Linked DNA regions of Pararhizobium sp. A13. The protein of the gene in region 2 interacts with the protein of the main gene of each other region in a pairwise test. Links are inferred from orthologs where the notes say so. Each region holds a gene or a part of one and is shown on either strand. Other genes may lie near its edges. The genes, in order: WI754_RS18280 and rplK.

Region 1 (14,579 bases), 950 kb from region 2 along the record:
AGGAGCCGGCCGCCACGCCTAAGGCGGCAGCCTTGACGGATTGGAGGATCCCGGGATGGAAACGATCACCAGCATTGCAGACCTGCGCGCGCGCCTGGCGGACCATCGCCGGGCCGGAAAGACCATCGGGCTGGTGCCGACCATGGGCTATCTGCATGTCGGCCATATGGAACTGGTCAGCCGCGCGAGGGCGGCGAACGACATCGTCGTCGTCAGCCTCTTCGTCAACCCGCTGCAGTTTGGGGTTAACGAGGACCTCGCGAAATATCCGCGTGATCTCGCCCGCGATCAGGCGATGCTCATTAAAGGTGGCGCCGATTTCCTCTTCGCGCCCGGCGTCTCCGACATGTATCCGCAACCGATGGAAACGGTGGTCGATGTGCCCACACTCGGCAGCGAACTCGAAGGCTCTGTCCGGCCCGGCCATTTCGCCGGTGTCGCCACGGTCGTTACCAAGCTCTTCAACATCGTCCAGCCGGACCGTGCCTATTTCGGCGAGAAGGATTTTCAGCAGCTGCAGATCATTCGCCGCATGGTCGAGGATCTGGCACAGCCGGTCGAGGTCATTGGCGTTACCACCGTGCGCGAAGCCGATGGGCTCGCCTGCTCGTCGCGCAACGTCTACCTGACGCCAGCGGAACGTGCTGCCGCCGCGATCGTGCCCAAGGCGCTCGACGAGGCCGAAAGGCTGATTGCAGGGGGGCTGACGGATGTCGCCGCACTCGAAAAGGCAGTCACGGATTTCATCGCTTCGGAGCCTCTGGCAAGGCCGGAAGTGGTTGCCTTTCGCGATCCGGAAACACTGCATACCGTGACGGAAATCGGCGAAAAGCCGGTTCTTCTGTTGCTTTTTGTCCGTTTCGGGAGCACGAAACTGCTCGATAACAGGGTTTTCACGCCGAAAACCGCAAAATTTGCAAAGGTGGCGTAAGCATGAGTGTACAGGCATTGAAGCGTCGCCTGAGCCCCGGCAACATCGAGGCGCTGAAGGGCGAGCGGCCGATCGTCAGCCTGACGGCCTATACCACGCCGATCGCCCGTCTGCTTGATCCGCATGTCGATTTCATGCTGGTCGGCGATTCCCTCGGCATGGTGCTCTACGGCCTCGATTCGACCGTCGCTGTCACGCTCGACATGATGATCGCGCACGGCCAGGCCGTCATGCGCGGCTCGGAAAAAGCCTGCGTCGTCGTCGATCTGCCGTTTGGCTCCTATCAGGAATCGAAGGAGCAGGCGTTCGCCACCGCCGCTCGCGTGCTGAAGGAGACCGGTTGCAGCGCGGTGAAGCTCGAGGGCGGTGCGGAGATGGCCGAGACTGTCGATTTCCTCACCCAGCGCGGCATTCCCGTGCTCGGTCATGTCGGCCTGATGCCGCAGCTCGTCAATACCATGGGCGGCTACCGGTCGGTTGGCCGCAACGACAAGGAAGCGGCAAAGATCCGGCGCGACGCCAAGGCCATCGACGACGCCGGCGCCTTTGCCATCGTCGTCGAGGGCACGATCGAGCCTTTGGCGCGCGAAATTTCCGCATCGCTCCGGGCGCCGACCATCGGCATCGGCGCGTCGCCGGCCTGCGATGGCCAGATTCTCGTGTCGGATGACATGCTGGGCATCTTCAGCGATTTCAAGCCGCGTTTCGTCAAGCATTTCGCCGAACTGGCCCCGCAGATTTCCGCGGCGTTCGAAGCCTACGCCAACGAGGTCAAGGCGCGGACGTTTCCCGGCATCGAGCACACGTTTCAGGTCAAGCGCTGAGCGGTGCAGCGGGCCGGGCACTACTCCGGTCCGCTTCGATCAGAAATTTGGATCGCTGCATCAATCTTATTGAATTGTTCCTCGGCCGGTCGCGGCCTATCTGTGCGCGGGTCTCGCGCTTCCTGGGAAGGCGCGGTTTAGTCTTGGCCGCGGCCTGCTCCGGAAAGTTTCCTCATGACAAAAGATGATTTCTGGCAGGGTGTTCGCGGCGGCTTCCCGGTCACGGTCTCGGCATCGCCCTTCGGCGCATTGTTCGGTGCCTTGGCGGTCGACAACGGCTTTTCCGTCTTCGACGCGGTTTTCATGAGCGCAACGATCTATGCCGGCGCCAGCCAGATGGTCGGCATCGAGTTGTTCGGCCACAAGGTTCAGCCTTGGTTGATCGTGCTGTCGGTCTTCGCGGTCAATTTCCGTCACATCCTCTATTCGGCGTCGATCGCCCGGCATATCCGGCACTTTTCCGGCCTGCAGAAGTTCTTCACCTTCTTCCTGCTGGTCGATCCGCAATATGCCGAAACCGAGAAGCGGGCCGAGCGCGGCGAGCCGGTGACCTTCGCCTGGTATCTCGGCTTCGCCATGATCATCTATCTGCCCTGGCAGGTGACGACGCTGCTCGGCGCCATCTTCGGGCAGATGATCGGCGATCCCAGCGCCATCGGTCTCGACGTGCTGTTGCCGATCTATTTCATGGGTCTGGTTCTAGGCTTCCGCAAGCGTGACAACTGGCTGCCGGTCGTTGCCGCCAGTTCGGTGGCATCCATCGCTGCGGTGCATTTCGTCGGCTCGCCCTGGCACGTCAGCATCGGCGCCATCGCCGGCATCCTGCTTGCCGCCTGCCTGCCATTGCCGAAGCTGCATGAAGGGCCGGTGACATTGGAACACGAGGTCTGATCATGGATAGCGCAGAGCACATGCAGCTGATCTACACCATCCTCGCGGCCGCCTTTGCGACGTTCCTCACCCGCATCGGCGGCTACGTGATGATCACGCAGATGAAGCGCATTCCGCCGCGCATGGAAGCGGCACTGAATTCGGTGCCCGCCGCCGTGCTCTCGACGCTGGTTGCGCCGGCGTTCGTTCATGGCGGCTGGGACGTGGCAGCGTCGATGCTCGTCGGCTGCGCCGTCGGCCTGCGTTTCTCGTCGCTCTGGATGCTCTTCGCCGGCTGGCTGGTGGTCATGACGATCCGGCATTGGGTTATGTCGTGACTTTCCCGCTCCGGAGGGAGCGGGCCATATCTCTCACCGGGCCAGCGGCGCTGTCGTCGCCTTCAGCCACTCCAGCACCTTTTCGTCCGAGATCAGCGGCGACAGTTTTTCCCGCGTCTCGGCGTGATAGGCGTTGAGCCAGTCCAGTTCTTCTTCGGTCAGCAGGCCCGCGACGACCAGGCGGCGGTCGATCGGGCAGAAGGTGAGCGTTTCGAAGCCGAGCATCGGCAGGTCGCCGCCCTCGATTGGACTTGCCTCCAGCACATGCACGAGATTCTCGATACGGATGCCGAAGGAACCGGGGCGATAATAGCCGGGCTCGTTCGACAGGATCATGCCGGGCAGCAGTTCCTGCGTCGAAGCGCGGGAGATGCGCTGCGGACCTTCATGGACGGAAAGATAGGAGCCGACACCGTGGCCGGTGCCATGGGCAAAGTCGGCGCCGGCTTTCCAGAGCGCGATGCGAGCCAGCGGATCGAGATCGACGCCGCGCGAGCCTTTCGGGAAGCGGGCGAGGCTGATGGCGATCATGCCCTTGAGAACCAGCGTGAAGAAGCGTCGCTGCTCGTCCGGAACGGTGCCGATCGCAACGGTGCGGGTGATATCCGTGGTGCCGTTGATATATTGGCCGCCCGAATCGATCAGGAACATCGTCCCGTCGGCAATCGCCAGATCGCTCTCGGTCGTGACGCGATAATGCATGATCGCCGCATGTTCACCGGCGCCGGAAATCGTGTCGAAGGAAACGTCCTTGAGCGGGTTCTGCATACGCTCGCCGACGGCGATTCGGATGGCTTCGAGCTTCTCGACAGCGCCGATCTCGGTGACCGTCCCAGGCTGCGTCCCATCGAGCCAGGCGAGGAACTCGACCATGGCAGCGCCGTCCTGCAGATGCGCGCGGGCAGAGCCTTCGATTTCGGCCGCGTTCTTGCGGGCGCGGGGCAGGCGGGCGGGATCGATCGCCTCGACAACCGTGCCGCCGCTGACGCGGATGCGTTCGGCGAGCGCAAACGGCGCGTGGTCCGGATCGATCATGATCTTTGCGCCGGTCGCGGCGAGTGCTGCGATCCGGTCCTCGAAGGAGGAGGGCGCCTCAAGGCTTGAAAGCTGGGTCAGATAGGCTTCCTCCTCGATGCCTGTCTTGCGCTTGTCGAGGAACAGTTCGGCCTTGCCATCGGCGTGAACAATGGCGCGGGCCAGCGGATGCGGCGTGTGCGGCACGTCGCTGCCACGGATGTTGAAGGTCCAAGCGATCGATGAGGGGTCGGTCAGAACCACAGCACTGGCATCTGCCTTGGCTACGTTCTGCGCCATCGTCACAAGCTTCTCCTTGGCGAGCACGCCGGCATGATCCAGCGGCTGGATCTTGACGCGGCCGAGGGGGGCGGAGGGCCGGTCAGCCCATTGCCGGTCGAGCGGATTGTGGTCGAGGAAGACAACTGTGCCGCCCAGTCCTTCCAGCGCCTTCTGGAGCTTGCGCACCTCGGCGCCGGTATGCAGCCACGGGTCGATGCCAAGGCGGAAGCCTTTCTTGCCATGCTGCTCAAGCCAGAGATGCGGCGGTTCGCCGACCAGATCGCCGCCTTCGAAAACCGTGCCGTCCACCTGCTCCTTGAGCTGGGTGACGTAACGGCCATCCACAAAGACAATCGCCTGACTCTGCGTGATGAGGGCAATGCCGGCGGACCCGGTGAAGCCGGTCAACCACGCAAGACGTTCGGCCGATTTCGGGACATATTCGCCCTGGAATTCGTCGGCGCGGGGAACGAGGAAGCCGTCGATGTTCAGGCTGGCGAAGGCGGAACGCAGCGCATTGACGCGTTCCTTGCCGAATTGCGGAGTGGAGGTGACTTCAAAGGACTGGAACATCTGATTTTCCTGCGAGGGTCCGAAGAGGGAACCGGTTGGCGAAGCACCGATTCCTGAAAGGTGGGGGCACTCTAGCGGAAACAGGCGGAGCAGCGAAAGCCCGTGTTTCTAGATGGTGTAACGGGCGGAGCCCAGCCAGCTCAGTCTTTGACGAATTTCCGGATAACACCCAACGTCAAGCGTTGATTGTTCTGCGACCAGCGGTCGTCGGTGAGGAATACCGGCTCCTGTGGGTCGAAGCCGCTGCAACTGAAATCCGACTGGCGGGAGAAGAAGGCGACGAAATCGGCTTCTGTCTGCCACTCTGCCATCGGATCGCCGGTGCTGTAGCCCCCGTCGTAGATCTTGCGCAGCGTGACGGCGTTGCCGGTGCGGATCAGGCCATGTCCGCAATAATCGCGGTGGAATTCGTGGATCAGACCCGAGCCCGATTCGCATGTCATAAGTTTTTGCCAGAGCGACCGCGCGGCTGCCTCGCCGTAGGCTGCGCGACTGAGACGGTCCCGGCATTCGAGATGCCGGCGCTGCATCTCTTCTTCCGTGGCATCAATGACAGGGTAGGGCGGCCAGACTGTCCCGCTCTCCTTTTTCCTGCCGCGTATCGATGAAAGGACCGTGCCGAGGATCCAGATAATCAGCCCGAGGCAAAGGAGGGGTATGATCGTCGCCAGCATTCAATCCTCGCATCGCCGCGCCGCCATAATTATCATACTTATGCGCCGCGCGCATGGCTCCCATGCTGCAATGCACCTAGCCCCATTTCAAAAATAGTCTATAAACCCGCTCAACGAACACGGACGCAAATCTGTTGTTCACGCGAATGCCGAAAGGCAAGAGCTGCATGATCCGAGAATGGTTGGTCATCCTTCTCCTCCTCCCTCCGGGTGGCCAATTTTGGATCATGAAGAGTCCGCTTGAGCGCTCCTCCTCCTCAAGCTCGCGGACATGGCCGGCTTGCCGGTCAGCGGGCGGTGCTTCGGCATCGCCTTTGTTTCGAAAACCCGCTTGTCCATGACGGACAGGCGGGTTTTTCGTTTTCCAGTCCCGAAGTATTGATCTCCGTCAGAGACGGTCGAGATGGATCGTCACCCAGCCGTTGCGCCAGATGGTTCGGACATGGCGCAGGTGCTGGCCGTTATAGGCGGACAGCACCTTCCAGCGTTGCGACGCCAGAATGCCGGACAGAATGACCGAGCCGCCGGGCGCCAGATGACTGGCAAGCTGCGGCGCCATCTTGATCAGCGGGCGGGCAAGGATGTTGGCAATGATCAGGTCGAACGGACCGTGCCCGGCAAAGGCCGGCGAGTGAAAGCCGGCGGCGGTTACGGTAGTGATGCCGCTGGCGATGCCGTTGCGGCGGACATTCTCGGCCGCAACACGCGTTGCGATCGGATCGATGTCGGTTGCGAGAACTGGCACCGGCTTCAGCTTTCGCGCCGCGATCGCCAGGACGCCGCTGCCGGTGCCGAGATCGAGCGCGTTGCGGACCTTGCGGGCGCGCATGACGGTTTCGATGACTTCGAGGCAGCCTGCCGTCGTGCCGTGGTGGCCGGTGCCGAAAGCCTGGCCGGCATCGATCTCGATGGCGATGTCGTTGACACGAACCTTGTCGCGGTCATGCGAGCCGTGGACGAGGAAGCGGCCGGCGCGCACCGGCGACAGGCCTTCCAGCGACTTGGCGATCCAGTCGACATCGGGAATGACTTCCCGCTCGATTTTCACATCAGGGAAATGCGGTGCAATGGCGTCGCTCAGGCGCGCCCGCATCTCGTCTTCCTCGTGGAAGTCAATGTAGAGCGAGGCCTCCCAGATGTCCTTCTTTTCGTCCATCTCCATGGTGGCGATGGCATAGCCGTCATCCTCGAACGCATCGGTCATCAGGTCCATGATGACTTCGGATTGCTTTTCGGTCGTGGTGATGAACAGGCGAAGGTCGCTCAATGTGTTTGTCCTTGGTCGGCGGGTGATTGCCGGGCGGCGGCTTGCGCGGCTCTAGCATGCGCGCCGATCAAAGGTAAAGCGCAGCCCCTATCTGGCGTCGGGTATCCACGGTGGCGGCGGCGTGTCCTGGCCGGAAACCTTGCGCAGCGCCGCCGCCGTGAAGCCGGGCATGTGGTTTAACAGCGGCATCAACAGGGCGCGCAGGTCTGTCAGGAGCGGATTCTTCAGGGTGATGAAGGTGGTGTTGCGCCGCGTATCCTTGAGCACGGTTTTGACGACGGGCATTCTCAGGTTGGAATAGTCCTGTTCCCGCCCTTCGGAAATCAGCCAGGCGAGCCAGCAGGCGTCCTCGATACCGAGGTTCATGCCCCGCGCACCGGCCGGCGAGTGCACGTGCGCCGCGTCGCCGGCAAGAAAGACATTGCCGCGGCTCATCGTTTCGACGTGGCGGAAGCTGATGGTGAAGTCCGATTTCCACGTCCGTTCCAGCACCGTGGCCGGATGATCGATGCGAGTTTCGAAATCCTCGATCGTCGATACGTAACGCAGCGTGTCTTCGCACACCGGCAGGCGTCCGAGCACGCCCGGATTGAGAAAATTCATTTGGACGAAGCTGGTATCGACCTGCTGGGCATAGCGGTAATCGGCGAGGAAGAATTGGCTTTCGATCGCATCGCCCGGAAAAGCGAAGCCGCAGGCCTTGCGCACAGAGGAATGGGCTCCATCCGCACCGATCAGCACGTCGGGCAGCACCGTCTCTGCCCGTCCGTCCGCGTGCAGAAGCGTGACGATCGGGTTCCGGACATCGCCGGACACGGTCTGAACGTGCGTTGACCACTCGGGCCTTATGCCGAAAGCGGACAGCCGCTGGAGCAGCAACCGTTCCGTTTCGCCCTGCCGCAACGCGTAGATCGGGCAATAGGGGCCGCGGAATTTTTCGGTGTCGATCGTCAGCAGCAACTTGCCTGCGGAAGATATCTTGAATTTGGTCAGGCGCCGGGCCTCAGCCAGGATCAGGGCGGTGGCGCCGCAGGCTTCCAGAAGCGTCAGGGTTCTGGCGTTGATCCCGAGCGCCCGGCTTTCGTTGATTGCTGCCGGTCCCGCGGCCCTTGAGACCAGACGCGGACGGAAGCCGCGCCGGGTGAGTTCGAGCGCCAGAGCAAGTCCGGTGGGCCCCGCACCGGCAATCAGAATTGAACTTCCGGTGCGTTCCCCCATCAGCTCCTCGCGGCGATCATTATGTCTTCAGCAGATTTTCCAGCTTCTTGACCGCAGTGTCCGGATTTTCGCCGTAAGCGATCGTGCCGGTGAATTTGCCTTCGGAATCGAGAAGGAAAACGGAGGCGGTGTGGTCCATCGTATAATCGCCGTCCGGCTTCTTCTCGTCCAGCGGGATTTTCTTGGCGTACACCCGGAAACCCTTGATCATCTCCATCACCTTGTCCGGCGGACCGGAAATGCCGGTGATGCGCTTGGAAACGTTCGACACATATTGGCCAAGGACTTCAGGCGTGTCGCGTTCCGGATCGACGCTGATGAAATAGGCCTGCAGTTTGGTGCCGTCCGGATCGACCTTTTCCAGCCAGCCGTCCAACTCGAACAGCGTCGTCGGGCAGACTTCCGGGCAGTGCGTGAAGCCGAAGAACAGGGCCGTCGGCCTGCCGGTGAAGGCCTTTTCCGAGATCGGCTGGCCCGTCTGGGAGACGAGCTGGAACGGCACGCCGAAGGGGCCGGCCGCGAGCTGATCCTTCGACTTGGTCAGCGTGTAGGTCCCGTAGCCGAGTACGGCCGCTGCTACCGCAACGACGACCCAAAGAACAATGCGAAGTGCTTTCATGATGACGTCCGGTCCATTTAACCAATCCCGATGACCAGATAGACCTTCGGACCGCAGGTTGCAAACGTTCGGGCGGCCAGCGTCAATATGCGGCAGGCAGGATCAGAAGCACCAGGAAAGGCCGTTTTCGGCCATGGTCAGGAAGATCTCCGGTCCCTGGACGATCCATCCGAGAAAAGCGGCAAGGAATAGAATGAGACCGCCGCCGGCGAGGACCGTGATCATCAAGGTTTGCGGGTGCTTTTTCACATCGTCTTGCATGCCGTCATGATACCCGGTCGCGTTCATTATTGAAAGGCGTGGGCGGAGCGTTTCTAACGCGGCCCGCATGTTCAGCTCGCTAGAATTCGTCGCTCATTTTAGCAAAAGTTTAATTTGTGTTTGCCATATTCTAAGCGCGTGAAGGGGTGCGAAATCCCTTGCCCGACATGACGTCGCCGGTTTGTCCGAGTCCGGTTCCCGCATCATCGCTCCCTTTCTGCGCGCGACGCTCGCTGCCGCACTTACGAGACTGGATAACGCTGTATGACGTCTGCAAAACTCGACCGTAAACTTTCCGTCAGCCAGCGGCTCGGCACCCTGGGTTTCGCCGCATTCATTGGCGTCGGTTCGATGCTGGCTGTTGGCTGGTACCAGAATTCGCATGTCGAACAGGCGCTCGACAAAGCCATCGTCGCGCAGGATGCCATCGAGAACGCCGGGGCCATGCGGCTTGCCAGCGTCGAGCTGACCCTGGTGGCGATGGATACGATTGTCGATCGCGAGGAGCGTCAGGTCGCGCCGGAACGGGTGACGGCGGTCGCCGATTTCATATCGGCACTGAATGCCGGGAAGCCGGCGGCAATGGAATTGGCCGCATCTCTGGGTAAGCCGGAGATCATGGCAACGTTTGATGCCGACCTCGCCGAGATAACCAAGGCTATTCAGGTGGACCTGAAGAAAATGGTGGAAGAGGGCGCTCCCGCGGATGCATACGGCGCTATCGACGATACGATTGATGGCGCCGGCGAGCGCATGGCCGTAACGCTTGGAAAATTGTATGAAGAGGCTGGCCTGGCGCTTGCTGCGCGCGTCGCCGATGCAACCGAGCGCTCGCACGAATCCCTCCTGTTCCAGATTGTCGTTGGGCTCTTCGCCATGGCGTCGCTTCTGGGTATGCTGTATTTCCATGGCAACGTCCTCCGCCGCGGCGTTTTTGCCGTGCGCGACAGCATGCAGCGCATCCTGAAAGGCGACTACGAAACCGCAGTCGACGCGGTCAGCCGCAGCGACGAGATCGGCGAAATGGCCCGTTCCGTCGAGATGTTCCGGGCGGCCGCCGTTGAAAAACGCGATCTTGAACGGTCGGCAGCGACAAGCCGCAGCGAAAATGAAGCTGAGCGCGCGGCCAGCGAGGCAGCCCGCGCTGAAGAGGCCCGGCAGGTGCAGACGGCAGTCACGGCGCTTGGACTGGGTCTGAATCGCCTCTCCGAAGGCAATCTGACGGCAACGATCGACCAGCCGTTCCGCGCTGATCTCGAAACGCTGCGCCAGGACTTCAATCACACGGTGGAAAAGCTGCAGAGCGTGCTTGCCAGCGTCCGCGAAAACAGCAGTTCGATCCAGTCCAACAGCCAGCAGATGCGCGGCGCCGCCGACGATCTTGCGAAGCGGACCGAGCAGCAGGCTGCCTCCCTCGAAGAAACCTCGGCAGCGCTCGACCAGATCACCGTTACCGTGCGCACCGCCACGCAGCGCGCCGAGGAAGCCAGCCAGATGGTCGGCGAGACGCGCACCAATGCGGAAGAATCCGGCCGTATCGTTCGCGAAGCGGTCGAAGCCATGGCCCGGATCGAAAACGCATCGTCCGAAATCGGCAAGATCATCAACGTGATCGACGAGATCGCCTTCCAGACCAACCTGCTTGCGTTGAATGCCGGCGTCGAGGCTGCCCGTGCTGGTGAAGCCGGCAAGGGCTTTGCCGTCGTCGCTCAGGAGGTTCGCGAACTTGCCCAGCGGGCAGCGGGCGCTGCCAAGGATATCAAGGTTCTGGTCGGGCGCTCCAGCACCGAGGTCGGAACCGGCGTTCGCCTGGTGCAGGAAACCGGCAAGGCGCTCGGGCGCATCGGCACGGATGTGGTGCGTATCAACGAGCACATGACGTCGATCGTGATGGCTGCCCGCGAGCAGTCGACCGGTCTTCAGGAAATCAATACGGCCATCGGCCAGCTGGATCAGATGACCCAGCAGAATGCCGCCATGGTCGAGGAAACCAATGCCGCCAGCCATACGCTGGCACAGGATGCCGAAGGCTTGACTGCAATGATCGGCCAGTTCCAGCTCGGCGGCGCGTCCGCCCCGCAAATCCGTCAACCGGTCCGCGTCGCCACATCGGCCACCACGCGTCCCGCGCCGTCTCCTGCCAAGGCCCTGATGGGCAAGCTGGCGGGCGCCTTTAGCAGCCCCGCGTCGTCCGTGCCGAAGGCATCGGGTTCCGCCGAAAACTGGGAAGAGTTCTGATCATGTCAAACGCAATCAAGCAGTCCGGTGCCTATCTCGAAATCGTTTCGTTTCACCTAGGCGATCAGGAATTTTGCATCGATATCATGGCGATCCGCGAAATCCGTGGCTGGGCGCCGGTGACGCCGATGCCGCACACGCCGCCTTACGTTCTCGGCTTGATCAACCTGCGCGGCGCCGTCATTCCGGTCATCGACATGGCTTGCCGCCTCGGCATGAAGATGACCGAACCGTCCGAGCGCTCGGCGATCATCGTCACCGACATCGCCGGCAAGCTGGTCGGCCTTTTGGTCGAGCAGGTCTCCGACATGATGACCATCAAGAGCGAAGACCTGCAGCCGGCGCCGGAGATCATTCCAGAGGCACAGCGCGCCTTCTGCCGCGGCATCGTGGCACTGGAAAAGACCATGGTCTGCTTCCTCAACCTCGACACGGTCATTGCCGACGAACTGGCGCAGGCCGCCTAAGCGTCATTTGCAAGAACGGCAAGCACCGTGCGGGAAACCGGGCGGTGTTTTTGTGCGTTCGTGATAGATTGACCGATGGCAGATGCTGGCTGGTTTTTCCCGCCGCTGCGTTTATTGTGCGATGCGAAAACCGGGCGCCGTTTCTCCGCCCGAACGTGTCGCAGCAATGATAGGAGACTGCCGTGAGATGCCTTCTGCTCGTCGATATCCAGAATGGCTTCTGCTCCGGTGGAAACCTTGCGGTACCGCATGGTGAAGATGTGGTGCCGGTCGCCAACCGGCTGATCGCCGAGGGCAGGTATGATCTGGTCGTCGCCTCGCAGGACTGGCATCCGGCCGATCATGGCAGCTTCGCCTCCCAGCATCCCGGAAAGAAGCCTTTCGAGAAGGGCACGCTGAACGGCAAGCCGCAGATGTTATGGCCGGATCATTGCGTCCAGGGCACCCGAGATGCCCAGTTCCATCCCGGTCTGAACTTCGCAGGCATCGACCACGTGCAGCGCAAGGGGGAGAACCGTGAGGTCGACAGTTACTCCGCCTTTCGCGACAATGATCACTCCGCGCTGACAGGACTTTCGGGCTACCTGACCCGGGCACGCGTCGGCACCCTCGATATTTGCGGCCTTGCGACCGATTATTGCGTCAAGGCCTCGGCGCTTGACGCGATGGTGATGATGCCCGGTGTTGATGTCCGGTTTATTGCCGATGCAAGCCGCGGTATCGACCCCGCCGGCGTGCAGGCCGCAATTGCCGAAATGGCGGCGGCCGGCGTTCGCATCATTACTTCCAAGGACGTCTTCGCAGATCGGTAACGCGGTTACTTCGGCGCACCGTCCGTCCATGTCACCGGCTGGCCGAAGAGCGGAATGGTCGAGATCGACATCTTGGCGGAGCCGTCGGTTAGTTCGCGCGAATGGGCGAGATAGATCAAAGTATTGTTTTTCTTGTCGTAGATGCGGTTGACGACGAGTTTCTTCCAGATCAGCGAAAGCCCCTCTCGGAACACTTCTTCGCCTTCCTGGCTGAGGTCGATATCGCCGATCGTTACCGGCCCGGTCTGGCGGCAGGCGATCGAATTGTTGGAGGGATCCTCAAACCAGTTTCCCTTTCTCAGGCGGTCGATGACGCTGCGATCGAAATAGGTGACGTGGCAGGTGACGCCGGCCACCTTCGGATCCGTAACCGCATCGATCAGGATGTCGTTGCCGAGCCAGTCGACGCCGACCTCGCCGACGGTTTCGGCCTGCGCGGGCAGGGATGCGACGCTTGCCGCGAAAAGGGCACAAGCGCTGACAAGACGAAGGGCAAGCGGCATTGATCGTTCTCCAGGGGCGGTATCCCTCACATAGGACGGCCGCGTGGCAATGCAAGCCGCACGGTCGTCAGAAACCCTTGCCGCGTTGATCTCAGCTGGCCTTCGACAACGGCTGCGCTGAGGTAACCGCAATGGCAGCTGCCGCCCGCATCTGGGCCGCGGCGCCTGCAAGCGCGCGGGCGCTGGCCGAGGAGGCGGCCTGAAGGCTATCGGCAATGCTCGACCGGTCGCGTCCCATCGCCTTGGCTTCGTAAAGTGCCATGTCGGCCTGCACCATGACATCCGCCAGTGCGCCACCGGGTTCGGCGATGGCGACGCCGATGCTGACGGTCAGCGCGATGTCCGCGCCTTTGCGGCCGCTGGCGGGTGTCGTCCTCACCGCGGCGCAGATCGCATCGGCGATCGCGCCTGCCTCCGGTCGCCCGATGCCTGCGATTGCGATACCGAATTCTTCGCCGCCCAGGCGCCCGAGGATGCCGCGCCCGGCAAGCGTAGCGCGGACGGTCCTGGTGAAGTGTACAAGCGCCGCGTCGCCGCCGGCGTGGCCATGCAGGTCGTTGATCTGTTTGAACCGGTCGAGATCGAGCAGCATCAACGTTGTTTGGCGACCCGATCCGGAGGCGACGTGGAACATCCGCTCATATCCGGCCATGAAGGCCCGGCGGGACAGGGCACCCGTCAGTTCGTCGTGGGCGATCAAGTGACGAAGATTGGCAATCATCCATCCGTGCAACAACAAAATGACACCGAGGAAGAACAGCGGCATCATCAGTTGACGGGCGGCCAGAAGGGCTGTCGTCCACAGTTGCGGTTCTGTGGCGGTGCTGAAATCCGTCGCCGCGGCAATGACGCGAATGGCGTGCAGGGCAGCGACGGCAAAGGCCGAAACGCAGCAGAACAGCGTATAGGGGGCGACGGCGCGTTTCCTCGACCAGTGACGCAGGATCGAGACGCCGGCGAGGAAATAGATCATCCCCGCCACTCCAGCGCTCACGGCGAGGCAGGCGTCGCGGTCTTCGAACATGTCACTGAGGGCGCCAAGCATCAGGACAGTGCAGGCAAGGGTTGCGACGAGCGGCCGCGATCCGAGTGGTTTTCGCCCCAGAAATTCGCGGAAACCGTTCAACGTCATCACGCCTGCGGCGACCATCAATGTCGATCCGATCACCGCGTGGATCCACGGGGGGGCGATCGCCGATGTGAGGCCCAATCCGGCGGAAAGCGCCGAGAGAGCACAGGCGAGGCAGAAGCTCGTTATGCCCGGGACGCTGGTCTTGCGAAGCGACAGGAGCACGGGAAACATGACTGCAAGGGAAATGACTGCGATGGCGGAAAGAAAACTCATGGGTGCGAATTTCTGCCGGGCGGCGCTTAAAATGATTTGGTCCGTTTGCGCGGATAAGCCCAAATTCGTAGTGGCGGCGCTTTAATTTTTTCGGCCGAAATTTGCTGCAATTTTAACAAAGCCGGTCACATCCCCGCGATTTCCACCACTGTTCGCGGAGCGGCGGGTGGGGCATCGTTCTCTACCACTGATTTAGGCATTGCAAGCTTGCAGGTGCGGCATTGGCGAGCGGCCGGTTGGTGCTGGGGAGCCCGCCGCGCGGACCGAGAGTGCGTCTGAGCGAACGCGAAACTGCGGACGCTGTCCTGTGTGGAAAATCGGATCGGAAAGCACGTCGAACAGA
Region 2 (14,670 bases):
ACACGCGGGCAAGCTGGCTTGCCGGTGCTGCAACAACGCCTGCGATGCGGGTAGCCGGGGTCTGGATCATGCCCAGCAGCTTTGCACGCAGTTCATCCAGCGAAGGCAGGGTCGCAAGCGACTTGACTGCATCCGCATTGAGCGTCGTTGCTCCCATGGCGCCGCCCAGAACAACGATCTTGTCGTTGGTCTTGGCGAAATCCATGACAACCTTTGGAGCCGTGATCGGGTCGGCGCTGAATGCAACCAGCGTCTGACCCTTGAAGAGATTGGACATCCCTTCGGCTTCCGTACCCTGAAGGGCGATCTTGGCCAGGCGGTTCTTCGCGACTTTGACGGTGCCGCCAGCAGCGCGCATCTTCGAACGGAAGTCGTTCATCTGTGCGACTGTGACACCAGCATAGTGGGCCACGACAACCGAACCGGCGCCCTTGAAGGACTCGTTCAGCTCCGTGACGAATTCGCGTTTTTCCGCTCTTTCCACTGCCTATCTCCAGTTGACTGGACCGCAAAACACAGCCCAGTCGGTTTGCCTTTGCCACATGGGATCAGAGTTGATCCCAAGCGACGCTCGAGGATCCTGTCCCCTGCGCGTTCCCGTTTTAAGCGGGTCCGGCACAAGGCAAGCCGAGGTTCGAACCGAATTCCCACGCTTAAAGCGCGTCAAATGAAATTCGGGACTCACCCGTCTCATGCAGGCTGAAGTGATTAAGGGATAACCACCTGCAATCTCGGACAGGAGTTCCGGGTTTGATCCCGGAATTCCCGGCCCCGAAGGGCCGGAAATCTGTGACCGGACCGAAGTCCGGATAAATCACTAAGCGGCGGTGACCGACGAAGGATCAACCTTGACGCCCGGGCCCATGGTCGAGGAAATCGCCACGCGCTTGACGTAGTTGCCCTTGGCACCTGCCGGCTTTGCCTTGATGACCGCATCCGCAAACGCACGGATGTTTTCTTCAATGGCGGAAGCGGTGAAGGAAGCCTTGCCGATACCGGCATGAACGATACCGGCCTTTTCGACGCGGAACTCGACTGCGCCGCCCTTCGATGCCTTGACAGCACCGGCGACGTCCATCGTAACCGTTCCGACCTTCGGGTTCGGCATCATGCCGCGCGGGCCGAGTACCTTACCGAGACGGCCAACGAGCGGCATCATGTCCGGGGTCGCGATGCAGCGATCGAAGTCGATCTTGCCGCCCTGAACGATTTCGACAAGGTCTTCTGCGCCAACGACATCAGCGCCAGCAGCCTTGGCTTCATCAGCCTTGGCGCCACGGGCGAAAACGGCGACGCGAACGTCACGGCCGGTGCCGTTCGGCAGGTTGACGACGCCACGGACCATCTGGTCGGCGTGACGCGGATCGACACCGAGGTTCATCGCAACTTCGATGGTTTCGTCGAACTTGGCGATGGCACGGGCCTTCACCAGGGAAATTGCTTCCGGCAGGGCCACGAGCTTTGTCGGGTCGATGCCTTCGCGGGTCTTCTGTACGCGCTTTGCAAGCTTTGCCATGATCTTAGCCCACCACTTCCAGACCCATGGCGCGGGCCGAGCCCTCGATCATGGTCATTGCGCCTTCGATATCGGCTGCGTTCAGGTCCTTCATCTTGGCTTCGGCGATCGACTTGATCTGAGCCTTGGTGAGCTTGCCTGCGGTCGCACCCTTGCCCGGCGTCTTCGAGCCGGACTGGATCTTTGCTTCCTTCTTCAGGAAGTAGCTGACCGGCGGCTGCTTCATGACGAAGGTGAAGGACTTGTCCTGGTAGTAGGTGATGACGACCGGGATCGGCATGCCCTTTTCCATTTCCTGCGTAGCCGCGTTGAACGACTTGCAGAATTCCATGATGTTAATGCCACGCTGACCAAGCGCCGGGCCGATCGGCGGGGACGGGTTTGCCGATCCTGCCTTGACCTGAAGCTTGAGCTGGCCTGCAACTTTCTTAGCCATTTCTCTCTGCCTTTTGGTTTTTCCTGCCTCACCGCCCGTCAGATGACGAACTGGACCAGGAAACGTTCCGACCGGTTTCCCGGCCCTTCATGCCATCCCTCGTCAAAGGGAGTGGCGGCTGCGGTTGCGTGGTGCGGAGCGCCGGTCCGGCTAAGACCGGTTTCCTTCCACGCGGATTGCGGGTCACCCCGCCTTTACCGGATACGAATATCCGGAAAACAAAAGAATGCCGCGCAGCCGGTTATCCCAGCGCTGCGGCAATCAGAAATCAGACTTTCTCGACCTGAGCGTATTCAAGGTCTACCGGCGTCGCACGGCCAAAGATCGAAACCTCGACCTTGAGGCGCGAACGCTCTTCGTCCACGTCCTGCACGATGCCGTTGAACGAGGCAAACGGACCGTCGGAGACGCGAACCTGCTCACCGATCTCGAACGAGATCGAAGGCTTCGGACGATCGACACCGTCCTGAACCTGACCGAGAATGCGCTCGGCCTCGAAATCCGGAATCGGAACCGGCTTGTTGTCGGATCCGAGGAAGCCGGTCACCTTCGGCGTATTCTTGATGAGGTGATAGGCCTCATCCGTCAGATTGGCACGCACGAGCACGTAGCCGGGAAAAAACTTGCGCTCGGCATCGACCTTGCGGCCACGACGAACCTCAACGACCTTTTCGGTCGGGACGAGAATCTTTTCAAACAGATGGCTGAGACCCTTCTGCTTGGCCTTCTCCTCGATCGATTCCGCAACCTTCTTCTCGAAATTCGAGTAGGCGTGAACGATGTACCAACGCGCTGCCATATTCATCCCCACCCGTTCAGATACCAGCATTCAGGACGAGGCCGATCAGCCAGCCCATCAGTTGGTCCGCAGCAAAAAAGAAGAGTGCCGCAAAGAAGACCATGACGAACACCATCAGCGTCGAGATCGTCGTCTCGCGCCGGGAAGGCCATGTCACTTTCGACGTCTCGGAGCGCACTTGCTGCAGAAACGTAAATGGATTTGTTTTGGATGCCATTGAATGCTCACGCCTTAACGGCCCGTAAAGCTGACGATCAGCCCCACGCGCCGCGTGTCTGTTTGAACCCTACATAAAGACCGATTCTATAAATCACAAGAGGTCAACGGTCTTTTTGCGAAATTAGCCGGAAAAAGGCAAGCCCTTTTCCTGTATGTGCTGCCATCTGTATGTGCTGCCATGCCGCCGCTGCATATGTTGCGCTGGTCCGAATGGCAGGGGCAGCAGGGCTCGAACCTGCGACCTGCGGTTTTGGAGACCGCCGCTCTACCAACTGAGCTATACCCCTAGACCGCAGCGCCGATGCCTTAAAGGCTGTGTGCCGCGGTAAGTCTGCGGCTTATTATTCAGTTTGCCCGGCGATGACAAGCGTCTTTACCGGAAAAAGAGAAAGAATTCGGTGATATCCGGCTTTCTTTTTTACCGAGCAAATGAGCCTCGCTCACCTGCTGACATATTTCCGCCAGTCATGCTCTTCCTTGAACCCGAGCACCTCGCGAATCTTCCGGTTCGACAAGAGCCCCTCGAATTCGCCGATCTCCCGCGTGAACGGTACGTTGGGGAAATAGCGGGCTGCAAGCTCGCGCGACGGCGTATCGGCCGAGACCGTGTCGTTCGCCGCGTTGAAGACCTCGAAGCCAAGACCGTCCTTCTCGATGCAGAGCTTGACGATCTGGCCGAGATCGCGCGCGTCGATATAGCTCCAGGCGATGCGCTTGCGGATCTCCGGATTGGCGAAATAGGCCGGGAATCGCTCATATTCATGCGGCTCGATCACATTGCCGATGCGCAGCGCATAGATATCGAAGCCGGAACGCTCGGCAAAGGCGCGCGCCGTCTTCTCGTTGACCACCTTCGACAGGCCGTAGCTGTCCATCGGATTGACGTCGTAGTCCTCTTCCAGCGGAAACTGATGGAAGTCGCGGTGGCCTTCGGCAAAGCAGACGCCATAGGTGGTTTCGCTTGACGCGACGATGATCTTGCGGATGCCGAACTTCACCGCCGCCTCGATGACATTGTAGGTGCCCATCGTGTTGATGCGGAAGGTCTCGTTGTCCGGCTTGATCAGGATGCGCGGTACGGCGGCGAAATGAACAACGGCGTCAAACGGCTGCGGCCCCTGCCCGTGTTCAAGATCCGGAAAGTCCCGGTGCATCGACATGACGTTGAACATCTGACCGCTGTCAGTGATGTCGGCGATGAGGTTGGTGACACCGGGGCTATCGAGCGGCACGAGATCGACATTGTGAACCTCATAGCCGGCCTCGACCAGATATGGCACGGCATGCCGCCCCGCCTTGCCCGCACCGCCGGTGAACAGAATCCGCTTGTTCATGGGACATCCTCCGCTTGCTGGCCACCCAAACAGGCGGCTTTCCTCGTCAAAACCGATATGCCCTGTCCGTTCCGCAGCCGCAATGTTATTTCTGCGCGGCAAGGGATGACGGAAGGCGCGGCGTCATCTATGTCGTATTGCACAAGGTATAACAGTCCGGACGGCCACGAAAACATGTCGATGCAAGCCGAAGATTTCGAAGCACTTCTCTCAGGCTATGAAATGGTGGCGTTGATCGCCAACAGCGAAAGCGTCGATATCGACGTAATCACGAGCACGTTGCCGGAGAAAACACTTTACGTCTTCTTCACGGGTTGCGCCAAAGTCCTCTCCCGCCCTTTCGACAAGGACGCCGTACTCTGTCATCGTCTCGTCGCCGGCGGTACGCGCTTCCTGAAGTCGCAGAAGCATTTCGACACGGCCTACAGTCTTTTTACGCGTAGCCTGAAGGCTGAAATTGGCGTGATCGCCGATCGTGGGGTTGCGGATGGAGGGGCTGGAGTGACGTCGCCGCGCAAAAGCGACCTGGTGCCGCATACGCTCGATTTCGACTACACGTTCGGCCCGCTCTACCCGGTGGAACGGATGCCGACCACGGGCTTTGCCATTGCCGTCTGGCTTGCCGAGAAGATGCCGCATGCCAATGTCTGCCTTTGCGGCTTCACGGGCGTTGCCGGCCTGCAGTTCAGCATGTACACCGAACATGACTGGACGTTCGAGCAGATCATGCTGCAGCTTTTCGTCAAGAAGGGTCGCATCCGGCGTTTTGAGGAAAAACTCAGCGAACCGGCCGGTTGCCTCGCCCGCATCCACAGCCGGTTTCCCGAATTCAGCGAAGCGACGATCGCGCTCGTTGCCAACAATGTGCTTGCCAACCGCTTCACCGGGATTGAACGGCAAGTCGCCAAGCTCTGGTCGAAGACGAAGCTCGAGCGCCGCATCCGCGGCTTCTTCAAGCGCTTCAAAAGATTCGGCCACTGACCCCGCAATACTGCGAGGAAAGTGCGAGGTTGCAGGGCGCCAAAGTCCCGTGCCGCTGAATACACGAAAGCACGTTGCAAACATCACGCGACGCCTTGCAGTTTCATGCAGGCAAGAAGATAACGCAAAAAGGCCCCACTGTTTCCAGCGGGGCCTTCCAGAATTCCGGCAATCTTAAGCGATTACTCGACGATCGATGCGACGATGCCGGCGCCGACGGTGCGGCCGCCTTCGCGGATGGCGAAGCGCAGCTTTTCTTCCATCGCGATCGGCACGATCAGCTCGACGGCAACGGTGACGTTGTCGCCCGGCATGACCATTTCCGTGCCTTCCGGCAGCGACACGATGCCCGTCACGTCCGTCGTGCGGAAGTAGAACTGCGGACGGTAGTTGGTGAAGAACGGCGTATGACGGCCGCCTTCTTCCTTCGTCAGGATGTAGGCTTCAGCCATGAACTTCTTGTGCGGCTTGACCGAACCCGGCTTGCACAGGATCTGGCCACGCTCGACGCCGTCACGGGTGACGCCGCGCAGCAGCGCGCCGATGTTGTCGCCGGCCTGGCCCTGGTCGAGCAGCTTGCGGAACATTTCAACGCCGGTGCAGGTCGTCTTCGTCGTCGGACGGATGCCGACGATTTCGATTTCCTCGCCAACCTTGACGATGCCGCGCTCGACGCGACCGGTGACGACCGTGCCACGGCCCGAGATCGAGAACACGTCTTCGATCGGCATCAGGAACGGCTGGTCGATCGGACGCTCAGGCGTCGGGATGTAGGCGTCAACCGCTGCCATCAGCTCGCGGATCGCGTCTTCGCCGATCTTCTTGTCCGAATCTTCCAGCGCAGCCAGAGCCGAACCCTTGATGATCGGGATGTCGTCGCCCGGGAAGTCGTAGGACGACAGCAGTTCGCGCACTTCCAGCTCAACGAGTTCGAGCAGTTCGGCGTCGTCGACCTGGTCGACCTTGTTGAGGAACACGACGATCGCCGGAACGCCGACCTGACGGGCAAGCAGGATGTGCTCGCGGGTCTGCGGCATCGGGCCGTCGGCAGCCGAGCAAACCAGGATCGCGCCGTCCATCTGGGCCGCACCGGTGATCATGTTCTTGACGTAGTCGGCGTGGCCGGGGCAGTCGACGTGCGCATAGTGACGGGCCGGCGTCTCATATTCGACGTGCGCCGTCGAGATGGTGATGCCGCGCGCCTTTTCTTCCGGAGCGGCGTCGATCTGGTCATACGCCTTGTATTCGCCGAAATACTTCGTGATCGCTGCCGTCAGCGACGTCTTGCCATGGTCAACGTGGCCGATCGTGCCAATGTTAACGTGCGGCTTGTTGCGCTCAAATTTGCTCTTTGCCATGGGTACGTTTCCTGTGATCAATGAGAATGGATCGTCCGGCGGCGCCGGTTTGGGGAGGCGTTTAAGGGTTTCGGAAGAATTGCGCAAGACTTAATTATTTTGCGCCCTTCCAAGACCTTGGCCTCTTGCTGATGTCTATGTGGGGATTGCCGAGCGCGATTCCAACGCCGCCGACGCCAAAGGCGGAAGTCAGCGCAAATCAACGACTTGTGCGCGATTGCTAAAGAAAAACTTTAGACGACGGGATTGTTTGGTTATTTTGCTGGAGCGGGTAGCGGGAATCGAACCCGCGTATTCAGCTTGGAAGGCTGCTGCTCTACCATTGAGCTATACCCGCGGGTCAAGATCCGTCTGACAGAATGGTGGAGGGAGTTGGATTTGAACCAACGTAGGCTGAGCCAACGGATTTACAGTCCGTCCCCTTTAACCACTCGGGCATCCCTCCATTATTCTGTCGGGATCAAGCGACCAAGCATTTCAGATCGAAGCACTCTGCCGGAGCAAGACGCCCCTTCGATCTGCGCCGGGTATATGACCGCCCCGTTTCATCCTGTCAACACGATCGGTCAGAAAAAGTTGCGAAATTCGCCATAAAGATTGCGAGCCATCGATTTCGCGAAAAACGGTTCCCCGTGCCCGCTATCACCAGTATAAGGCAGGCATGAGCAAAGATATTCCCGGCGACAAGAGCGCCAAAGACACCCATTACGCCACTCTCCGCCGCGCCCATCGCGACGCCCGGCGCGAGCGCGGCGAAATTCCGACGCCCGTCCAGGATCGCCGCAAGAAAGCATCAAATGCCGACTGGAAGGCACCGCAGCTGGCACCCGACCAGGTGCTGCTCTACGGCATCCACACCGTTCGCGCCGCGCTCGATAATCCTGAACGCAAGATCACCAAGCTGTCGGTGACGCAGAACGCGCTTGTCCGGCTGGAAACCGGTCCGGTCGAATCGCTCGGCTTTCCGGTGGAGATCGTCACACCGCAGGATCTCGACAAGATTCTCGGGCCCGATGCCATCCATCAGGGCGCGATGCTGGAAACCGAGCCCCTGCCCGTTCGCCGCCTTTCGGCGCTGAAGGACAGCCCGCTGATCCTCGTCCTCGACCAGGTCACCGACCCGCACAATGTCGGCGCCATCATGCGCTCCGCCGTCGCCTTCAATGCCGGTGCGCTGATCACCACCATGCGCCATAGCCCGACGGAATCGGGAGTCATGGCCAAGTCCGCCTCCGGCGCGCTGGAAATGATCCCCTATATCCAGATTACCAATCTGGCCGATGCGCTGGAAGAACTGCACAAGCTCGGTTTCGTTTCCGTCGGTCTTGATTCGGAAGGCCCCGCGCCGCTCGAGCAGACGCTATCCGGTGAGAAAATCGCGCTTGTTCTCGGCGCCGAGGGCAAGGGGCTGCGGCAGAAGACCCGCCAGACCGTCAACGCGCTCGCCCGGCTCGATATGCCCGGCGCCATCAAGTCGCTCAATGTCTCGAACGCGGCGGCGATCGCCATGTATGCTGCGCGCAGTTACCTGGCAAAGGCCTGACCAGCACTATTGGGTGAGGTTAGTGCCGACCGACAATCGCGCTTCGGGACAGCCATCCCGGAGCTTGCGCCATGTGGTGACGTTGAGTTCCATTTCGCAGCGCGCCAGATAGGCCACGTCACCGATCCGGATGCAGACGGTCTGGCCGAGTTCGAGTTTCGAACCGTCGCGATTTCTGCAGGTACAACGCGCGTCCGGCGGCGATGCAAGCGACATGCCTGGAAGCGTTCCGGCGAAGGCCGAAACAAGCGTCGCCACCAAAAATGTCTGAACGCTTTTCATAAGCGTAGATTAATACAAAAATGCCCTGCCTCCAAGCAGGGTAAGAGAGCATGCCGGCAAGACCCTCCGGTGCCGGTGCTCAGGCCTTTTTCAGAAATTCGGTGCGCAGCACCAGGCCCTTGATCTTGGCGTGGCGGCACTCGACCTCGTCCGGATCATCAGTCAGGTGGATGCCCTTGATCATCGTGCCGCGCTTCAGGGTCTCCGATGTGCCCTTGACCTTCAGATCCTTGATCAGAGTGACGTTGTCGCCCTCAACGAGGATCGTGCCGTTGCTGTCCCTGACGTCCACTTTTCGATTCCAATCATGATACCGTTGGCCAAAGCCTGTGATCGGGCTCTACCGCCTCCGCCGGTGCCTGTCCAGTCAGCCTCGAAAGGCGGCGGGTAAAGCGCGTCCATCCGTGAGCCCATGAAGGGTCTAGCGCAAGATATAAGAAAGCCGGACATGCGTCGTGCCCGGCTTTCAAAGTTATGCGATCCCGCAGATGATCAGGCGGCGATATCGAAATGACCGCGGTCGGCGATCGCCTTTTCAGCCTCGGTGATCGCTGCTTCCTTCGAATCCGGGCTGATGGCGAGCCCCTCGGCGCGAACAAACTCGACATCGGTGATGCCGATGAAGCCGAACACTGTGCTCAGGTAGGTTTCCTGATGGTCCATGGCGCTGATCGGCGAAGCACCCGAATAATGGCCGCCGCGGGTCGAGGCGACGATCACCTTCTTGCCCTTTGCCAGACCTTCGACACCGGCTTCGGTGTAGCGGAAGGTGGTTCCGGCAACAAGGATGCGGTCGATCCAGGTCTTCAGTTGGCTCGGAATGGCGAAATTGTACATCGGTGCGCCGATGACGACGACGTCGGCAGCAAGGAATTCGTTGAGCGAGGCGCGGCCGGCGTCAAGCTCGGAAACAAGCGAGGCGTCGAGGCCTTCCGGATTGGCCGAGGCCGCCATCAGGTGCGAACCGTTCAGATGCGCCAGCGGAGCAGCGGCGAGATCGCGGTAGGTAACGGTGTCACCCGGGCGCTCTGCCTTGATGCGAGCGACGATCGACGCTGTCAGGCGACGGGATACGGAATGATCTCCCAGGATACCGGAGTCGATATGGAGAATGTTCATGGTGGCACCTTCGTGTCTTGAGTGGCGTTTGGGTGCGTCACATATGAATTCAAAACAATGAGCCGAGAAGTCCGCCCTTCGTTGACAGACTGTTTCCTGATAGAGACAATCCAGTCTCGACGTTGGACGAAATGGAAGGTGTGACATGCAGGACCTGAACGACCTCGCGCTGTTTGCTGCCGTGGTGAAGCACAAGGGCTTTTCCGCCGCCGCTCGTGTTCTCAACATTCCGAAATCCAAGCTCAGCAAGCATGTGGCACGGCTGGAGCAGCAGCTCGACGTTCGCCTTCTCGAACGCTCGACGCGCAAGCTGCGCGTGACGGAGATCGGTCAGGCCTTCTACGAGCGCTGCGAGATAATCCTCTCCGGCGTCGAAGCCGCGGAAGCGGTGGTCGCGGCGGCCAGGAGCGAGCCGACCGGCATCGTCCGCCTCGCCTGCCCGATCGGGTTCACGCCGATGGTCGCCCATATTCTGCCCGCCTTCCACCGGCTTTATCCCGGCGTGCGGCTGCTCGTCACGACGACCAATCGCCGGATCGACCTGGTCGAGGAGCGCATCGATATCGCCCTTCGGGCCCGCGACCAACTCGATACCGACAACCATCTGATCGTGCGCAAGCTTGGTCAAGCCCGCCAGTTCCTGACAGCGAGCCCGGCGCTGATGGATCGGATCGGCAACGTGACGATCGACACGCTCGGCACGATGCCGACGCTTTCCATGAACGAACAGCACAGTTCCGACACCTGGCAGCTCAATCACACCGATGGCACGAAGCGCGATATTGTTCACCAGCCGATCATCGGCTGCAGCGATTTCGGCATTCTCGAACGCGCGGCGATCGAAGGCGTGGGCATCGCGCTCCTGCCGGATCATCTGTGTGCACGCGCCTTCCGCACCGGCGTACTGTTGCCGGTGCTGCCCGAATGGTCTTCCAACGACGCCATCGTGCACCTGGTCTTCACCTCGCGCCACGGCATCCTGCCCGGCGTCCGGGCGCTCATCGATTTCCTCGCCGAAAACCTGCCCGGCGCCATGTCTCGTTGCAAGGAAATCGATCCGGCCCCGGCGATGCTTGACGCCGCGGAATAATATAAGCGGCGGCTCGGCGCCCCCTTGTTCGAACGGTTCTGGAGCGAGCAATCTGACTCCATCAGCGAATCGGCGGCGGCGGGGAGCAGGAAACATGACGATAGAACGGAGGCGGCGCATCATCCGCAGGCGCAGAACCGCTATCGGTACTGTTCTTGTCGCTGCAATCTCGTTTCTCGCCGGCATGACCGACGCCGCAGGGCTGCTTATCGCTGGCAGTTTCGTTTCCTTCATGAGCGGCAACACGACCCGCGCCGCCGTCGCGCTCGCCGATGGGCAAACGGGATATGCGGTGATCCTGCTGGGCGCCCTCCTGATGTTTGTCGCCGGCAACGCGCTCGGCATCATCATCGCCCATAATGCGACACGGCGCACCTTCCGCGTCCTGACCGGGGTTACCGTCATCCTGGGCGTTGCTGCCATCGTGACAGGCCCGGATTTTGCAACGCTTCAGTTCTACGCGATTGTGCTTGCCATGGGACTGGTCAATGCCGCCGTCGAACACATCGAGGGATTGCCCATCGGACTGACCTATGTGACTGGCGGCCTTTCGCGATTCGGCCGAGGGCTCGGCAGCTGGATCGTCGGTGCGCCCCGGCGCGACTGGATCATGCAAATTGTCCCCTGGCTCGGCATGGCGACCGGCGGTATCTGCGGCGCCTTTCTCGAACGGGCGTTGGGCGCCAGCGTGCTCTGGCTCGCCTGCGCTTTGTCGGCGCTCATTGCGATTGTCGTCTTCTTCATTCCGCCGCGGCTCCAGAAACGTCACGCCCATCGCTCGCTGCCGCCGCCAGTACACATTCGGCCGAGATCCGGTCTATGATCACACCCTTAGGCTCTGCAGAACCAAAGCGCCGCTGCGACCGTCGAAGCTGGAAAAGCAGACGGGCGACTGCATTTTCCCTTTACACACGATCAGAATATGCTAACTCCCTGCCGCACATGCTGCCCTTATAGCTCAGTTGGTAGAGCACCTGATTTGTAATCAGGGGGTCCCGGGTTCGAGTCCTGGTGGGGGCACCATTTCATTTTTTTGCGCGATGCCTCCTACTAACCCATTGCGCGGGTTCGACATCGCTCCACTCCGCTGCACATTCTTTTCCTTTCACACCTTGATCTTTTATGCATGATACCGATGGTATCGGCGGCGGTGACACTGCCGTCAGTTGAAGAACGGACGCGCAGGATTTCTTCGGAGCTTACAGTCCGCGGCCGCCCTTTTCATAAACATACAGGCATTTCATGGCTCGCACGTTCAAAACCATCGCCTTCGCGGCCTCCGCTACAGTCGAGGCGCAAAAGGCTCAAGAGGAATTGATCGCTCTTTACGGCCAGCATGATCCGGACGAAGCGGATGTGATCGTGGCCCTTGGCGGCGATGGTTTCATGCTGCACACGCTGCACGAGACGATGAATTCCGGCAAGCTCGTCTACGGCATGAATCGCGGCTCGATCGGCTTTCTGATGAACCGTTACAGTACCGAAAATCTGCACGAGCGCCTCGCCGAGGCCGTCGAAAACACTTTCCGGCCGCTGGAAATGCAGACCGTCGATACCGATGGCAAGCGCTTCCGGGCGCTTGCCATCAACGAGGTCTATCTCTTTCGCCAGTCCTATCAGGCCGCCAAACTGCGCGTCGTCGTCGATGGCCGTGTCAGGCTAGAGGAGCTGATCTGCGATGGCGTACTGCTGTCCACGCCGGCAGGCTCCACCGCCTACAACCTCTCCGCCCACGGCCCCATCCTGCCGCTCGAAGCGCCGCTGCTGGCACTCACCCCCGTCAGCCCCTTCCGGCCGCGGCGCTGGCGCGGTGCACTCCTGCCCAACAAGGTCACGGTCGATATCGCCATTCTCGAGCCGGATAAACGCCCGGTCAACGCAGTGGCCGATCACGTCGAAGTCAAATCTGTCGTCAAGGTCCGCATCGCCGAATCGGAGAACATCACGGCCCATATTCTTTCGGATCCGGATTACTCCTGGTCGGACCGCATTCTCGCCGAGCAATTCTCGAACTAGCACCGTCGCCTCGCACATCCAGCAATCTCTTGAATTGGAATCGATTCCAGTTGAAGGTGTGCAACACTTCAGTGTGCCTCCAGGCCCGCAAGGGATGCTGGCACCCGAGCATCCTGCTGTCACGTAAGCGCACCAAAGGCGAAGACGATGCTCCAGCTTCGAAATTTTAGGACAGCCCCGCTTTCCGCCTGCTGTCTGGTCTTGCTCCTCGCCGTCGGGTCTTTCGCCCATGCCGACGACACCGTTCTCATGCCCGACAATATCATTTTCGTGACAAGCACCGGATATTGGGAAGAGAGCGGTGATCCGCTGAGCGTGCTTGATCCGAACGCCGCCAAGACGGAAAACGCACCGGCAGCGAGTTCGTCGCCCACGGCGGCGCAGCGCGGATATTACAAGATTGTCGCCGTCCGTCAGCCCGAGGGAAATACCCACGTCTTCCTGCAGCAGATCGCACTTGGCGCCGCGGGGCCGAAGGTGGTTTCGTCCGCGGAACTCGAAGAGTTTTCCGCTATGAAGGTGTATGTGACCGACATCCGGCCGGAAACATCGGATGGCGTTGCCCGGCAGCCGGGATTGTTTGCCACCGTCTATCTGAAGACCGATCCTGCGGCAACGGAACCGGAAACCTGGACCGTGCTGATCGACGACATCGGTGACATCAAGGTCGAGCGCGAAACTAACTGATCGGCATGCACAGAAGCAAAAAGCCGGACGATCGAGGCGCCCGGCTTTTTTGTTTGTCACCACGTGTTTGCCTCAAGCGAGATCGTCGACCACGGCATCGGCGCCGCCATTGACCCTATGGGCCAGGGCCGCTTCCATGAACTCGTTGAGATCACCGTCGAGCACGTCGTCCGGCGCGGTGCTCGCTACCCCCGTGCGCAGGTCTTTGACCAGCTGGTAGGGCTGCAGCACGTAGGAGCGGATCTGGTGGCCCCAGCCGATATCGGTCTTCGATGCGGCTTCGGCGTTGGCCGCGTCTTCGCGCTTCTTCAGTTCCGATTCGTAGAGGCGGGCGCGCAGCATGTCCCAGGCCTTGGCCTTGTTCTTGTGCTGCGAGCGTTCCTGCTGGCATTGCACGACAATGCCGGAGGGCATGTGCGTGATGCGCACGGCCGAATCGGTCGTGTTGACGTGCTGGCCGCCGGCGCCGGACGAGCGATAGGTGTCGATGCGGCAATCGCTCTCATTGATGTCGATCTGGATCGAATCGTCGACCACCGGGTAGACCCAGATGGACGAGAACGAGGTATGACGGCGGGCATTGCTGTCATAGGGCGAGATGCGCACCAGGCGATGCACGCCCGATTCGGTCTTCAGCCAGCCATAGGCATTGTGGCCCTTGACGAGCAAGGTCGCCGATTTGATGCCGGCTTCTTCGCCATCATGGATTTCCATCAGCTCGACCTTGAAGCCCTGCCGTTCGGCCCAGCGGGTATACATGCGCAGAAGCATGTTTGCCCAGTCCTGGCTTTCGGTGCCGCCGGCACCGGAGTGCACTTCAAGATAGGTGTCGTTGCTGTCGGCCTCGCCCGAGAGCATGGCTTCGACCTGGCGCCGCGCCGCTTCGGCCCGAAGCGCCTTCAGCGCTTCTTCCGCCTCCTTGACGATATCGGCATCGCCCTCTTCCTCGCCGAGTTCGATGAGATCGATGGCGTCCTGCATCTGCCGTTCGAAAGAGCGAACGCTGTTGATGCCATCATCGAGCTGCTGGCGCTCGCGCATCAGTTTCTGCGCTTCGCTCGCATCGTTCCAGAGGTTTGGATCCTCGGCCTTGTTGTTCAACCAGTCCAGTCGTCTTACCGCCTGGTCCCAGTCAAAGATGCCTCCTCAGCAGGCTTATGGCCTGCTTGATTTCGTCGACAATATTCTCGATTTCGGTCCGCATTGTCCTGCTTCTTGCACTGGAATGAAATGTGCGCCGTGAATAACGACGCCCGCCGCTCCTGTAAAGACGGCGGGCGCCGGTAAAGG

The links.
Region 1: the proteins of rplK (region 2) and WI754_RS18280 interact in binary tests that used the Escherichia coli proteins (3 or more experiments, as listed by UniProt). The link is inferred for Pararhizobium sp. A13 from one-to-one orthologs.

What each region holds. Positions count from the first base shown.
Region 1 is NZ_CP149510.1:3,709,309-3,723,887, reverse strand. Bases 4,835-7,648 are described here. They hold WI754_RS18280 (50S ribosomal protein L11 methyltransferase), read right to left. Parts: upstream 6,774-7,648; coding sequence 5,895-6,773; downstream 4,835-5,894. Other genes in these bases: WI754_RS18275 (NAD(P)/FAD-dependent oxidoreductase), read right to left, coding at 6,861-7,648; WI754_RS18285 (hypothetical protein), read right to left, coding at 4,973-5,506. Outside these bases: panC (pantoate--beta-alanine ligase), read left to right, coding at 56-931; panB (3-methyl-2-oxobutanoate hydroxymethyltransferase), read left to right, coding at 934-1,755; WI754_RS18300 (AzlC family ABC transporter permease), read left to right, coding at 1,930-2,646; WI754_RS18295 (AzlD family protein), read left to right, coding at 2,649-2,963; WI754_RS18290 (aminopeptidase P family protein), read right to left, coding at 2,997-4,832; more of WI754_RS18275, read right to left, coding at 7,649-7,991; WI754_RS18270 (SCO family protein), read right to left, coding at 8,011-8,610; WI754_RS18265 (hypothetical protein), read right to left, coding at 8,713-8,835; WI754_RS18260 (methyl-accepting chemotaxis protein), read left to right, coding at 9,136-11,109; WI754_RS18255 (chemotaxis protein CheW), read left to right, coding at 11,112-11,576; pncA (bifunctional nicotinamidase/pyrazinamidase), read left to right, coding at 11,759-12,388; WI754_RS18245 (CreA family protein), read right to left, coding at 12,394-12,891; WI754_RS18240 (GGDEF domain-containing protein), read right to left, coding at 12,983-14,236; WI754_RS18235 (hypothetical protein), read right to left, coding at 14,429-14,579. UniProt on the Escherichia coli protein: Methylates ribosomal protein L11.
Region 2 is NZ_CP149510.1:2,752,006-2,766,675, reverse strand. Bases 237-3,141 are described here. They hold rplK (50S ribosomal protein L11), read right to left. Parts: upstream 1,953-3,141; coding sequence 1,521-1,952; downstream 237-1,520. Other genes in these bases: secE (preprotein translocase subunit SecE), read right to left, coding at 2,768-2,968; nusG (transcription termination/antitermination protein NusG), read right to left, coding at 2,221-2,751; rplA (50S ribosomal protein L1), read right to left, coding at 818-1,516; rplJ (50S ribosomal protein L10), read right to left, coding at 237-484. In the rest of the region: more of rplJ, read right to left, coding at 1-236; WI754_RS13585 (NAD(P)-dependent oxidoreductase), read right to left, coding at 3,411-4,304; WI754_RS13580 (hypothetical protein), read left to right, coding at 4,485-5,285; tuf (elongation factor Tu), read right to left, coding at 5,468-6,643; 23S rRNA (guanosine(2251)-2'-O)-methyltransferase RlmB, read left to right, coding at 7,305-8,186; WI754_RS13555 (hypothetical protein), read right to left, coding at 8,193-8,402; WI754_RS13550 (alkylphosphonate utilization protein), read right to left, coding at 8,548-8,760; WI754_RS13545 (FMN-dependent NADH-azoreductase), read right to left, coding at 8,961-9,587; WI754_RS13540 (LysR family transcriptional regulator), read left to right, coding at 9,733-10,677; WI754_RS13535 (YoaK family protein), read left to right, coding at 10,772-11,500; WI754_RS13525 (NAD kinase), read left to right, coding at 11,920-12,693; WI754_RS13520 (hypothetical protein), read left to right, coding at 12,841-13,380. UniProt on the Escherichia coli protein: Forms part of the ribosomal stalk which helps the ribosome interact with GTP-bound translation factors.